DNA from 3 places in the Streptomyces sp. NPDC048290 genome. Region 1 is predicted to be linked to each of the others. Evidence: riboswitches for the same ligand, from Rfam matches in the RefSeq annotation. Region 1 holds a riboswitch; each other region holds the start of a gene.
The links. Region 1 has a riboswitch for cobalamin ahead of AB0D49_RS31165 (cobalamin biosynthesis protein). Riboswitches for the same ligand answer to the same signal wherever they lie in the genome.
Positions count from the first base shown of each region.

Region 2: another riboswitch for cobalamin. It lies ahead of AB0D49_RS28135 (DUF4430 domain-containing protein); the one in region 1 lies ahead of AB0D49_RS31165 (cobalamin biosynthesis protein).
Region 3: another riboswitch for cobalamin. It lies ahead of AB0D49_RS32725 (acyl-CoA dehydrogenase family protein); the one in region 1 lies ahead of AB0D49_RS31165 (cobalamin biosynthesis protein).

Region 1 covers NZ_JBEZLM010000022.1:93,825-97,692, reverse strand. The annotation lists gene AB0D49_RS31175 (inorganic phosphate transporter) at 1-891, shown strand, start outside; gene AB0D49_RS31170 (hypothetical protein) at 941-1,162, shown strand; cobalamin riboswitch at 1,329-1,490, shown strand; partial or broken gene AB0D49_RS31165 (cobalamin biosynthesis protein) at 1,596-2,498, shown strand; gene AB0D49_RS31160 (cobyric acid synthase) at 2,786-3,868, shown strand, end outside.
Region 2 covers NZ_JBEZLM010000018.1:161,434-165,301, forward strand. The annotation lists gene AB0D49_RS28130 (hypothetical protein) at 1-1,341, shown strand, start outside; gene AB0D49_RS28135 (DUF4430 domain-containing protein) at 1,392-1,892, opposite strand; cobalamin riboswitch at 1,991-2,110, opposite strand; gene AB0D49_RS28140 (ABC transporter permease) at 2,396-3,625, opposite strand; gene AB0D49_RS28145 (ABC transporter ATP-binding protein) at 3,622-3,868, opposite strand, start outside.
Region 3 covers NZ_JBEZLM010000024.1:147,846-151,713, reverse strand. The annotation lists partial or broken gene AB0D49_RS32740 (3-hydroxyisobutyrate dehydrogenase) at 1-147, opposite strand, end outside; partial or broken gene AB0D49_RS32735 (NAD(P)-binding domain-containing protein) at 193-285, opposite strand; gene AB0D49_RS32730 (enoyl-CoA hydratase/isomerase family protein) at 282-1,346, opposite strand; partial or broken gene AB0D49_RS32725 (acyl-CoA dehydrogenase family protein) at 1,343-1,531, opposite strand; cobalamin riboswitch at 1,724-1,910, opposite strand; gene AB0D49_RS32720 (cobalamin-binding protein) at 1,957-2,874, shown strand; gene AB0D49_RS32715 (hypothetical protein) at 2,930-3,868, opposite strand, start outside.

The DNA.
Region 1 (3,868 bases):
CTGGTGGCCGGCCTCGCGGCGATGTTCGCGACCCGGCTCACCTACTCCCTCGGCAAGAAGTCCGCCGGGAGCAAGTCCTCCGCCAAGGGCTACCGCGCCGGGCAGATCGCCTCCGCCGGTCTGGTCTCGCTGGCGCACGGCACCAACGACGCCCAGAAGACCATGGGCATCATCACCCTCGCCCTGGTCGCCGGTGGCGCGCTCGCCCCCGACTCGGACCCTCCCACCTGGGTCATCGTCTCCGCCGGTGTGGCCATCGCGCTCGGCACCTACCTGGGCGGCTGGCGGATCATCCGCACCATGGGCAAGGGCCTGACCGACCTCCAGCCGCAGCAGGGCTTCGCCGCCCAGACCAGCGCCGCCACGGTCATCCTGGCCTCCTCCCACCTCGGCTTCTCGCTCTCCACCACGCACTCCGTGTCCGGCGCGGTGATGGGCGCGGGCCTCGGCCGCAAGGGCGGCGTGGTCCGCTGGTCGACCGCCACCCGGATGTTCGTCGCCTGGGGGCTGACCCTGCCCGCCGCCGCCGTGGTGGGCGCGCTCGCCGAGTGGGTGTGCCGCGCCGGGGCCTGGGGCACCGCCCTGGTGGCCATCTTCCTGGTCGGCTCCAGCGCCTGGATCTGGAAGCTGTCCCGGCGCGAGATCGTCGACCACACCAACGTCAACGACACCGACGGCGACACCGGCGCCGGGAGCACCGACGGCACCGGTCCGGGCGTGGCGCCCGACGAGGCGCCCGGTGTGGTCACCGCCGCCGTCGCCGCCGTGACACCGCCGCCGACCGTCGCCGCCGAAGGGGCCGCGGCCACCGTCCCGGCGCAGGCGACCGCCGCGGCCACGCCCGTCCCGGGCACCGGTCCCGATCCGGCCGCGCCCAAGGCCACGGTCTGACCCCGCGCCCCTCCCCCGACCCCACCAAGGATTCAAAGGACTCAGCAGCATGGAAATCGACTGGGCGGCCCTCGGCTCCGTCTTCGGAGTCAGTCTCGTGGTCACCGTGGCCCTCGTCGGCCTGTTCACCCTCGCCATCTCGGGGCTGTCGCGCCATGAGCGCGCGGCCGAGACCGGCGGGAGCGCGGCGCTCGCGGTCACCGGCGCCTACGCCTGCTTCGCGGCGTGCCTCGGGGCCGTGGCGTACGGGATCTATCTGATCGTCGCCTGACAGCGGCGCCACGGCCGTACAGCCGTACGCGCCTCACATGTGCCTCGCACGCGCCCCGCGCGCGGTACGGAGGGCGGGTAAGGACCCTGACGTATCTGGGTCCGTACCCGCCCTCCGTGGTGTGTGCGGACGGGTCCCCAGGGGCGTGGCACGCTCTTCCGCCGCTGGTCAATGGCTGGTTGACGGTTTCTCCAGGCCCGTGGTGGACTTCCGGGGCCAACAACGGCGACACGAGAGGAAGCCGGTGCGAATCCGGCGCGGTCCCGCCACTGTCACCGGGGGAGAACCCCGGGAGCCAGGAACTCTCACCGCCGCTTACGTCGAACCAGGGCGCGGACACCCTGAGTGAGGACAGGTCGCCATGCACGGCTGCCGATCGAGGCGCGCCACCGGAACCACGATCCCGTCGACCGTCCCGACGGCCGGCTGAGCCGTGGCCGCCGGACGCGACTTCGCGTACGGCGCCGCCGCCGGGCTCCTCGGTGATCTGCTCCTCGGCGATCCGCGCCGCGGGCATCCGGTCGCCGGGTTCGGCCGGGCCGCGGGCGCCGTGGAACGACTGCTGTGGCGCGACCACCGGGGCTGGGGCGCCCTGCACACCGCCGTGTGCGTGGGCGGCGCCATGGCGCTGGGCACGGCGGCGGCCCGTACCGTACGGTGCTCCGCCGCCGCCTCCGTCGCGCTGACCGGCGCGGCGACCTGGGCCGTGGTCGGCGGCACCTCGCTCGGCCGGGAGGCGCGGGCGGTCGGGCGGGCACTGACGGCCGGGGACCTGGCCGGGGCGCGGGCGCTGCTGCCGCGGCTGTGCGGGCGCGATCCCCAGACGCTGGACGGTGACGGGATCGCGCGGGCGGTCGTCGAGTCGGTCGCGGAGAACACCTCCGACGCGGTGGTGGGGGCGCTGGTGTGGGGGACCGTCGGTGGTGTGCCGGGGCTGCTGGGGTTCCGGGCGGTGAACACGCTGGACGCGATGGTGGGTCACCGCTCCGCGCGCTACCGGCGGTTCGGGTGGGCGGCGGCGCGGCTGGACGACGTGGCGGGGTGGCCGGGGGCACGGCTGACGGCGGCGCTCGCCGTGGTCGCCGGGGGTGATCCCCGGGGGGCGTGGCGGGCATGGCGGGCGGACGCCGGGAAGCATCCGAGTCCCAACGCCGGGGTCGTGGAGGCGGCCTTCGCCGGGGCGCTGGGCGTCCGGCTCGGGGGGACCCTGTCGTACGCGGGACGGGTCGAACGGCGGCCGGTGCTGAACGGGACGGGGCGGGCCGTGACGGTCGCCGACATCGAGCGGGCGGTACGGCTCTCCCGCCGGGTGCAGTGGCTGGCGCTGGGGGCGGGCGTGGCGGGGGCGCTGGGGTGGGCGGCGTACGCCGGGGGGTCGCGGGGCGGCACACCCGTGCGGACGGAGCCCGCCCGACTCGACCTCATCCGAACAGATCCCGCTCGGTTCGAGCGCATCCGAACCGATCCCGCTCGGTTCGAGCCCACTCGAACAGAATCCGCTCGGTTCAAGTCCACCCGAACAGAACCCGCTCGGTTCAAGTCCACCCGAACAGAACCCGCTCGGTTCGAGCCCACCCGAACAGAACCCGCTCGGTTCGAGCCCACCCGAACAGAATCCGTCCGATGACCGGCCGCGGCATCCTCGTCGCCGGTACCACCTCCGACGCGGGCAAGAGCGTCGTCACCGCCGGGATCTGCCGGTGGCTGGTGCGGCGGGGCGTCAAGGTCGCGCCCTTCAAGGCGCAGAACATGTCGCTGAACTCGTTCGTGACCCGCGAGGGCGCGGAGATCGGGCGGGCGCAGGCCATGCAGGCGCAGGCGTGCCGGATCGAACCGACGGCGGCGATGAACCCGGTGCTGCTGAAGCCGGGCGGGGAGCGCAGCAGCCAGGTCGTGCTGATGGGGCGGCCGGTGGGCGAGCTGAGCGCGCGCGGCTACCACGGCGGACGCCAGGAACGCCTGCTGGGCACGGTCCTGGAGTGTCTCGACGGGCTGCGGCGGACCCATGACGTCGTGGTGTGCGAGGGCGCCGGGAGTCCCGCCGAGATCAATCTGCGCCGGACCGACATCGTGAACATGGGGATCGCCCGCAACGCCCGGCTCCCCGTGCTGGTGGTCGGGGACATCGACCGGGGCGGGGTGTTCGCCTCGTTCTTCGGGACGGTCGCGCTGCTGTCGCCGGAGGACCAGGCGCTGGTCGCCGGGTTCCTGGTGAACAAGTTCCGCGGGGACGTGTCGCTGCTCGCGCCCGGCCTCGACATGCTCAAGGGCCTCACCGGGCGGCCGTCGTACGGGGTGCTGCCGTTCCGGCACGGGCTCGGCATCGACGAGGAGGACGGGCTCAGCGCGGCGGCACGCGGGGCGGTGGCCGGGGAGCCCGCGGGGGCGGACGTGCTGCGGGTCGCCGTCTGTGCCGTCCCGCTGATGTCCAACTTCACCGACGCCGACGCGCTCGCCGCCGAACCTGGTGTGGTGGTGCGGTTCGTGGACCGGCCCGAGGAGATCGCCGACGCCGATCTGGTCGTCGTACCCGGCACGCGGGGGACGGTCCGGGCGCTGGCGTGGCTGCGGGAGCGGGGGTTCTCCGAGGCGTTGCTGCGGCGGGCGGCGGGCGGGCTGCCGGTGCTCGGGATCTGCGGGGGGTTCCAGTTGCTCGGGGAGCACATCCAGGACGACGTGGAGAGCCGGGCCGGGTCGGTCGACGGG
Region 2 (3,868 bases), on a different contig from region 1:
ACCCTGCCCGCCGCCGCGACCGCCACCCCCGCCCAGATCGCCACCTCCAAGACCAACGGGGTCGCCTACCTCGACAGCCTCCAGGCGGCCGACGGCTCCTACGCCGGGTCGGGGCTGTCCAACGAGTGGGCGTTCAGCGCGTTCGCCGCGGCCGGTACCGCCGCCGTGGACGTCGTACCGGGCACCGACACCAGCAAGAACGCCAGAACCGTCTACCGCAATCTGCTGGCCACCAGCGGCTGGCCGTCCGCCTCCCCGGTCGTCACCGACTACGAGCGCGGCACCCTCAACGCGTACGCCGCCGGGATCGACCCGGCCCGCGTCTCGGCCTCCCGCAACCTGATCGCCGACATCTACCGCTACTGGCAGACCGCCGAACCCGGCTACTTCGGCCCGTCGGCCAACTTCAACGGCACGGTGTTCGCCGCGCTCGCCCTGAACGGCGCCCGCACCCAGGCCGGGCAGATCCGCGTCCCCCAGTCCCTGCGGGACGCCATGGTCACCCGTATCCGGGCCAACCAGCACAACGACGGCGGCTGGAACTTCAGCAAGGCCGAGGGCAACCCGACCCAGCTCGCCGCCGCCAGCGACATCGACATGACCGGCGCCGCGATGGCCGCGCTGTGCGTGTCCGGCGTCCCCAACACCGACCCCGACATCACCCAGGCCAAGGCGTTCCTGAAGAGCAAGCTGGTGTCGAACAGCGGGGCCTTCCTCGCCATGTTCGGGGCGAACACCGACTCCAACGGCTGGGCGGTGTCCGGCCTTAACGCCTGCGGCATCAACCCGCAGACCGGTGACTTCCTCACGCCGATGGGCAAGACACCGGTGGACTTCCTGATCGCCCAGCAGTTCAACCCGGGCGGCGGCTTCAAGTACCTGCCCAGCGACACCGCCCCGTCCGCCTATGCCTCCATCGACGGGCTGCGCGCGGTCGCGGGCGGCGGCTTCACCTCCGCCCCGCCGCTGCCGACGACGGTGGGCGCCCCGCAGTGGGTGGGTCAGTCCACCTTCACCTCCGGCACCGCCACCAAGCTGGCGCTGACGGTCGACGACGGCAGCGGCACCCTCAAGGTCTGCTCGGTCGCGATCACCCCGACCGGTACGACCACCACCCTCGGCGCGGTCCTGGACGCCGCGGCCTCCGCCGCGACCCCGGCGGGCTGTGTCACCTCGGTCACCCCGGCCTCCGGCACCGGCACGGTCACCGCGCTCAACGGCAAGGCCAACAGCGGCTCCAGCACCTGGAAGGTCAGCACCGACGGAGCGGCGTTCACCGCGGCGACCCGGGGCGCCACGGTGAACGTGGGCGACACCCTCGCCCTGCGCTGGGGCGTCTGAGAGGCGCGGGCCGGGGACGCGGTGACGTCCCCGGCCCGCACCGCCGCGCTCTAGAACGTGGTCCAGGTGAAGGCGACCTTGTCCCCCGCGTTCAGCTTGAACTGGCAGCCGCCCACCGGGGTCGGGGTGCCGTTGACGGAGATGTTCCAGTAGGCGACCCCGCCGCCGGTGACGTCCTTGATGGACTCCACGAAGAAGTCCTCGAACGACGGGTACCAGGTGCCGTCCCACGTGAAGTGGTGCTTGCGGGCCGCGTCGTCGAGCGCCGCGGTCGGCGTGGGCACGGCGCTCGGGTGGGCGCCGCCGTTGGTGCCGTCGCATCTGTGGGTACCGCCGGTGGCGGTGGTCACCTCATGCCCCTTGGTCTTGACCTTCCCCTTGAACAGCAGCCCGTCCGGGCCCTGCACGGTCAGGGACACCTTGACCGGGGCGTTGGTGTTGGTGGCGGTGCCCGCGTGGGCGACGGCCGGGGCCGAGGAGAGGGCGAGCCCGAGGGCGGACGCGGCGACGAGGGTCCGGTAGGACCGGGAGACGGTGGATGTGCGGCGCATGGCTGTGCCTTCCTGGTGCGGCGGACCGCCCGCGCGACGGAAGGCACCGGCCACGACGGGTCGGCGCTCCCGGCTTCACGCTGCGGACCATGACAGTGGAAGCGGTATGTCACGCACGCCGGGTGTTCCGACTCACGGCCGCCGTGGGGCCGTTCACGGTTGCAGGCCAGCGCCGGACTTCCACCGGCTTCCCCCGCACGTGCGCCTCTTCGGTTGTGGCGCCCGGCCGCTGGGGACCGGACCCGGTGATGCTACCGGCGCGGGACGGCCGCGGTCAGGGGAACTCCGGGACGGCGGTCGGGAGGACGGGCGGGGGAGGGGGGACCGGGGCGGGGAGGGCGGACCCCGCCGGGGGGAGGGGGACCCTGATATCGCCAGCCCTGACACCACCGCCCCGCCGAAGCCGAGCCGAAGCCGCTGCCGATACCGCGCCTCCGCCGAAGCCGCCGCCCCCGCCGAGAGCGCCCCGCCGAAGCCGCCGCCCCGACCGCCCGCCCCGCCGCTCACGTCCCGTTCAGTGCCACCGTCGGATGCAGCCGTGACGCCCGCACCGCCGGATACAGGCCCGCGAGTGCCCCGATGCACAGCGTCGCGGCGAGCCCGCCCACCGGCGCCCACACCGGCACCACCGGCCGCCAGCCCTGCGCCAGCGCGAACCCCCAGGTGGCGGCCGTGCCCAGCACCGCGCCCGCCGCCCCGCCCAGCGCCGACAGCAGCAGCGACTCCATCAGGAACTGCACCCGCACCGCGCCCCGGGTGGCACCGAGCGCCCGGCGCAGCCCGATCTCCTGACGCCGCTCCAGCACCGAGATCACCATCGTGTTGGCGATCCCGACCCCGCCGACCAGCAGCGCCACCGCGCCGAGCCCCAGCATCAGCGCCGTCAGCCCCCGGTCCGTGGCCGCCTTCGCGGCGAGCGCGTCCGACGGCCGGGACACCTTGATGTACCCCTCCGCCCCCGGGCTCACCGTGCGCGCCAGCACCGCCCGCACCTCGTCGACCGTGGCGTCCGGCGACCGCTCGAACACCATCGAGGGCCGCCCGTCGAACCCGAAGTACCGCTCCGCCGCCGGGAACCCGACCAGCGCCACCCGGTCCAGGTTCGGCACCAGCTCCACCGGCTCCAGGATGCCGACGACCACCATCTGCTCGTCGTCCATCACGATCGTCTCGCCCGGCGCGGTCACCCCGAGCCGTTCGGCGGCCAGCGCGCCGAGCACCGTCACCGGCAGCCGCTCACTGGCCCGGTCCAGCCAGACGCCCCGCGCCACCTCCGCGTTCAGCGCGGTCAGCAGATCGGTGCGGGCCGCCTGCGCGGTCACCCCCGCCGTCCGCTCCTCGGGCACCACGGCGCTGCGCCGGATACGGGCGTCCACCTGACCGGTCGCGGTGGCGTGCTCGACCGGACCGATCCGCTCCACCATCGCCACCGCCGACTTCGGCAGCCGCACCTCCCGCGCCCCCGTGTCCGGGATGACCTCCGCGGTCAGCAGATTGGTGCCGAGCCGGTCCAGGCGGGCCATCAGATCCGCCTTGCTGGACTGCGACAGCCCCACCACCGCGACCATCGTGGCGATCCCCAGCGCGATGCCCAGCGCCGACAGCACCACCCGGGTCCGCCGGGACCGCAGCCCCACCGCGCCCAGCCGCAGCACATCGGCCGGGAGCAGCCGGGACGGCACGGGCGGGCGCGGTCGCCCGGTGAGCGGCCGGGTCCGCCGCACGCTCCTCACCGGACCTCCCCGCGCGAGTCGGCGACGATCTCCCCGTCCCTGACCTGGACACGGCGGGGCAGCGACCGGGCGATCCCCGGATCATGCGTGATCACACAGACCGTGGTCCCGGCCGTGTTCAGCTCCCGCAGCAGCCGCATCACGGTCTGCCCGGACGCGCTGTCCAGCGCCCCCGTCGGCTCGTCCGCCAGCAGCAGTTCCGGCTCCCCGACCAGCGCCCGCGCGATGGCCACCCGCTGGCGC
Region 3 (3,868 bases), on a different contig from region 1:
CCTGCTACCGCTCCGGTCCCGGATCGCGCGGACGATCCCGGAGAAGTCCTCACCCACGCCCGTCTGTTCGGCATACATGGCATACAACTCGGCTGCTCTGAGATCGAGTTGGGTGTCGACACCGCCCGCATGGGCCGCCGGGGCGGACGCGGCGGCCTCCAGACCGGGACCCGGCGTCACGGCCAGGTCGTAGCCGCGCACCCGGTGTCCGGCGGTGGCGAGGCTGGCGGCCATCGGGGCGCCCATGTGCCCCGGCCCGACGAAGGCGACCGTACGGGCGCTCACCAGGCCGCCTCCTCGGTGCCGCCGGACGCGGCGAGGCCCAGTTCGCGGGCGCCGAGGGGCTGGAAGTGGCGGGCCACCTCGGTGTCCGTGACCTCGGCCAGGGTCGCCGGGGACCAGCGTGGGGCGCGGTCCTTGTCGACGACCTGGGCGCGGATGCCCTCGACCAGGTCGGGGGCGGTGAGCGCGGCGAGCGAGACGCGGTACTCCTGGTCGAGGACCTGCTCCAGGGAGCCGAGCCGCCGGGCGCGGCGCAGCGCGGCGAGGGTGACCTTGAGCGCGGTGGGCGACCTGGTGAGCAGGGTCTCGGCGGTCTCCTTGGCGGCGGGGTCGCCGTGCGCGAAGAGGCGTTCCACGATCTCCTCCACGTCGGGGGCGCTGTAGCAGGCGTCGATCCAGGCCCGGTGGGCGGCGAGTTCCCCGGCGGGCGGCGGCTGCGCATGGCGGGCGAGGGCGTCCCGGACGGGCAGGTCGCCGAGGTCGGCGAGGAGGGCGGGCAGGGTCGCGGCGGGGACGTAGTGGTCGGCGAGGCCGGTGAGCAGGGCGTCCCCGGCGCCGATCGCGGCGCCGGTCAGGGCGAGGTGGGTGCCGAGTTCGCCGGGGGCGAGCCCGAGGAGGTGGGTGCCGCCGACGTCGGGCACGAAGCCGATGCCGGTCTCGGGCATCGCGACCCGGGAGCGCTCGGTGACGATCCGGACGCTGCCGTGCCCGGAGAGCCCGACCCCGCCGCCCATGACGATGCCGTCCATGACGGCGACGTACGGCTTGGGATAGCGGGCGATCCGGGCGTTGAGGTGGTACTCGTCGTACCAGAACGCGGCCGTGGCGGTGCCGTCGCCGTCCCGGGCGTCGGCGTGGATGGCGCGGATGTCGCCCCCGGCGCACAGCCCGCGCTCCCCGGCGCCGGTGAGCACGACGGTCTCGACGGCGGGGTCGGCCGCCCAGTCGGTGAGGGCCCGGTCGATGTCCCGGACCATGGCGTGGCTGAGCGCGTTGAGCGCCTCGGGCCGGTCCAGGACGACATGGGCGGCCCGCCCCCGGACGTGGAACTGGACCCCGCTCATCCGAACGCCTCCGTCAGTCCGCGGGCCACGATGACTCGCATGATCTCGTCGGTTCCTTCCAGGATCTGCTGGACCCGCGGGTCGCGCACGATCTTCTCGATGCCGTACTCGCTGAGGTAGCCGTAACCGCCGTGCGGTGGGAGCGCCCGGTCGGCGACCGTGTACCCGGTGTCGGTGGCGAACCGCAGGTACGGGGCGATGGGCGCATGGGTCGTCTGCTCTCCTCGGATGGGATCAGCGGCGTTCCGGGTCGAGGGGTCCGGGAAGGGCTGGAGACCGTCAGAGAGCGGTGAGGCGATCACGGCCAGGACTGCGAAGTCACTGGTGGGGCGGGGTGCACACCGGTGCCATGCGTGTCTGCTCCATCCTCGTGGACCACACGGAACGAAACCCCCGGCCGGTATCCTGACTCCCGGATCAGCGCGCGCCGCCCACCTTCCCGACGACTCTGCCCTCTCGTCAGTGGCGTGTCGCCCGACGGTGGACTCCCCGGTCACAGTGGCGGGACCGGGCCGGAGTCACACCGGCTTCCCCGCACCGCGGGCCATGCCCCCGACTATATAGTTGGACGTCCTACTAAATCCAGCGAGCCGCCCCCTAGGCTCCCGCCATGCGCATCGCCTCCCTGCTCCCCGCGGCCACCGACATCGTCGCGGAACTGGGCCTGGCCTCCCGCCTGGTCGGCCGTACGCACGAATGCGACTGGCCGCCCCAGGAGGTGGCACAGGTCCCCGTGGTGACCGGCGCTGACCTGGACCAGGACCGCCTGTCCAGCCGGGAGATCTCCGACGCGGTCGGCGGCGCGGCACACTCCGGCTCCTCCCTCTACACCCTGGACACCGAGGCCCTGGCGGCGGCCCGCCCCGACGTGGTCCTGACCCAGGACCTGTGCGCGGTCTGCGCGGTCTCCTACGAACGGGTCGGCACGGCGGTCCGCGCCCTGAACGCCGACACCCGCGTCCTGAGCCTCGAACCCCGGACCCTGGACGACGTCCTGGACTGCCTGGTCACGGTCGGCGACCTGCTCGGCGTACGGGACCGCGCGGAGCGCCGCCGGGCGGACCTGACGGCCCGTCTGTCCCGGGTCCGCGCGGCGACCGCACGGGGCCCCCGTCCCCGGGTCGCCGCGATCGAATGGCTCGACCCCCTCTGGCCGGCCGGCCACTGGGTCCCGGACCAGATCACGGCGGCGGGCGGCACACCCCTGCTCGCCTCCCCCGGCGACCACACCACCCCGACCACCTGGGAGGCCCTCCGCGCCGCCGCCCCGGACGTCCTCCTGCTCCTCCCCTGCGGCTTCCCCCCCGACCGCACCCTGCGCGAGACCCACCTCCTCACCACCCTCCCCGGCTGGCAGGACCTCCCCGCGGTCCGCGAGAACCGCGTCTGGGTCCTGGACGGCCCGGCGTACTACAACCGCCCCGGCCCACGGGTGGTCCGGGGGGCGGAGGTACTGGCGTGGGTGCTGAGGGGGGTACGGGCGGGGGCTCCGGTGACGACGGCCGAGGCCCGCCTGCTGCCCGCCTGACGGCACCGTCGCGGGGGACCGGACACCCGGCCTCAGCCCCCCGGGCGGACCTCGGTCAGCGGACGTCCACGTAGTCGCCGGGCGCGGTCGCGGTCGCCGTGGTGGAGGAACCGGCGAAGGAGTAGCGCCAGTAGCCGTCCGTCGCCGCCTTCACCGTGGTCCTCAGCTTTCCGGAGCGGTCGGTGGTGACCGTCTTCACCGTGGTGTAGGCGGACGCCCCCTTCTTCCGGAACTGGAGCTTCACCTTCTGGCCGGCGTAGCCGGGATAGCCGCCGCGCATCTCCCAGTCCGCGTGTTCCAGCAAGCCGGTGACGGTCAGCGTCTTGCCCTTGGCCACCGGCTCGGGACCCGCGTTGGCGTTCAGCATGGCGTCCCGCAGCACGGACACGGACTTGGCGGAGTGCAGATCGGCATGGCTCCTGCCGTCGGCGGAGCGCGCCCAGACGGCCGCCTTCCAGGTGCCGGCGAAGGAGTTGCGGCCTAGCTGTCCGCGCGGATAGAGGTAGGCGAACGGAGTCGTGCACCTCGACGTGGTCGCGTTCACCTTGGTGCAGGTCGCCGCGAACGCGCCGTGCAGAACGGCGACGGGGCTGGCGTACGAACCCCGGTAGAGATACAGGTCCCCGCTCGCGATCCCCGACGGGTCGGTGGCCGTGAACGTGGCGTTGAAGCTCTGGAGATGCTCGTGGGACAGCCGCACCGGCTTGTTCGCGTTGACAGTGACGTTCGAGATACGGGTCGAGCCCACCACCTCGTCGCCGTCCGGTGCCGGACCGGCGAACGCCCGGGTGATCGTGCGGGTCAGACTGCCGCCCTGGTCGTCGGCGGCGGTCACCCGCAGCGTGACGAACGAGGCCCCGGCGGGGACATGGACCGTGGCCGAACCGTCTGCGGCGACCGGTGACTCGGTCCAGGTCCGGCCGTCGTCCGTCGAGTGGGCGAGTCCGGTGACCCTGGTGTTCGCCTCCGCCGGGTCCGTGTCGCGGGTGGTCGC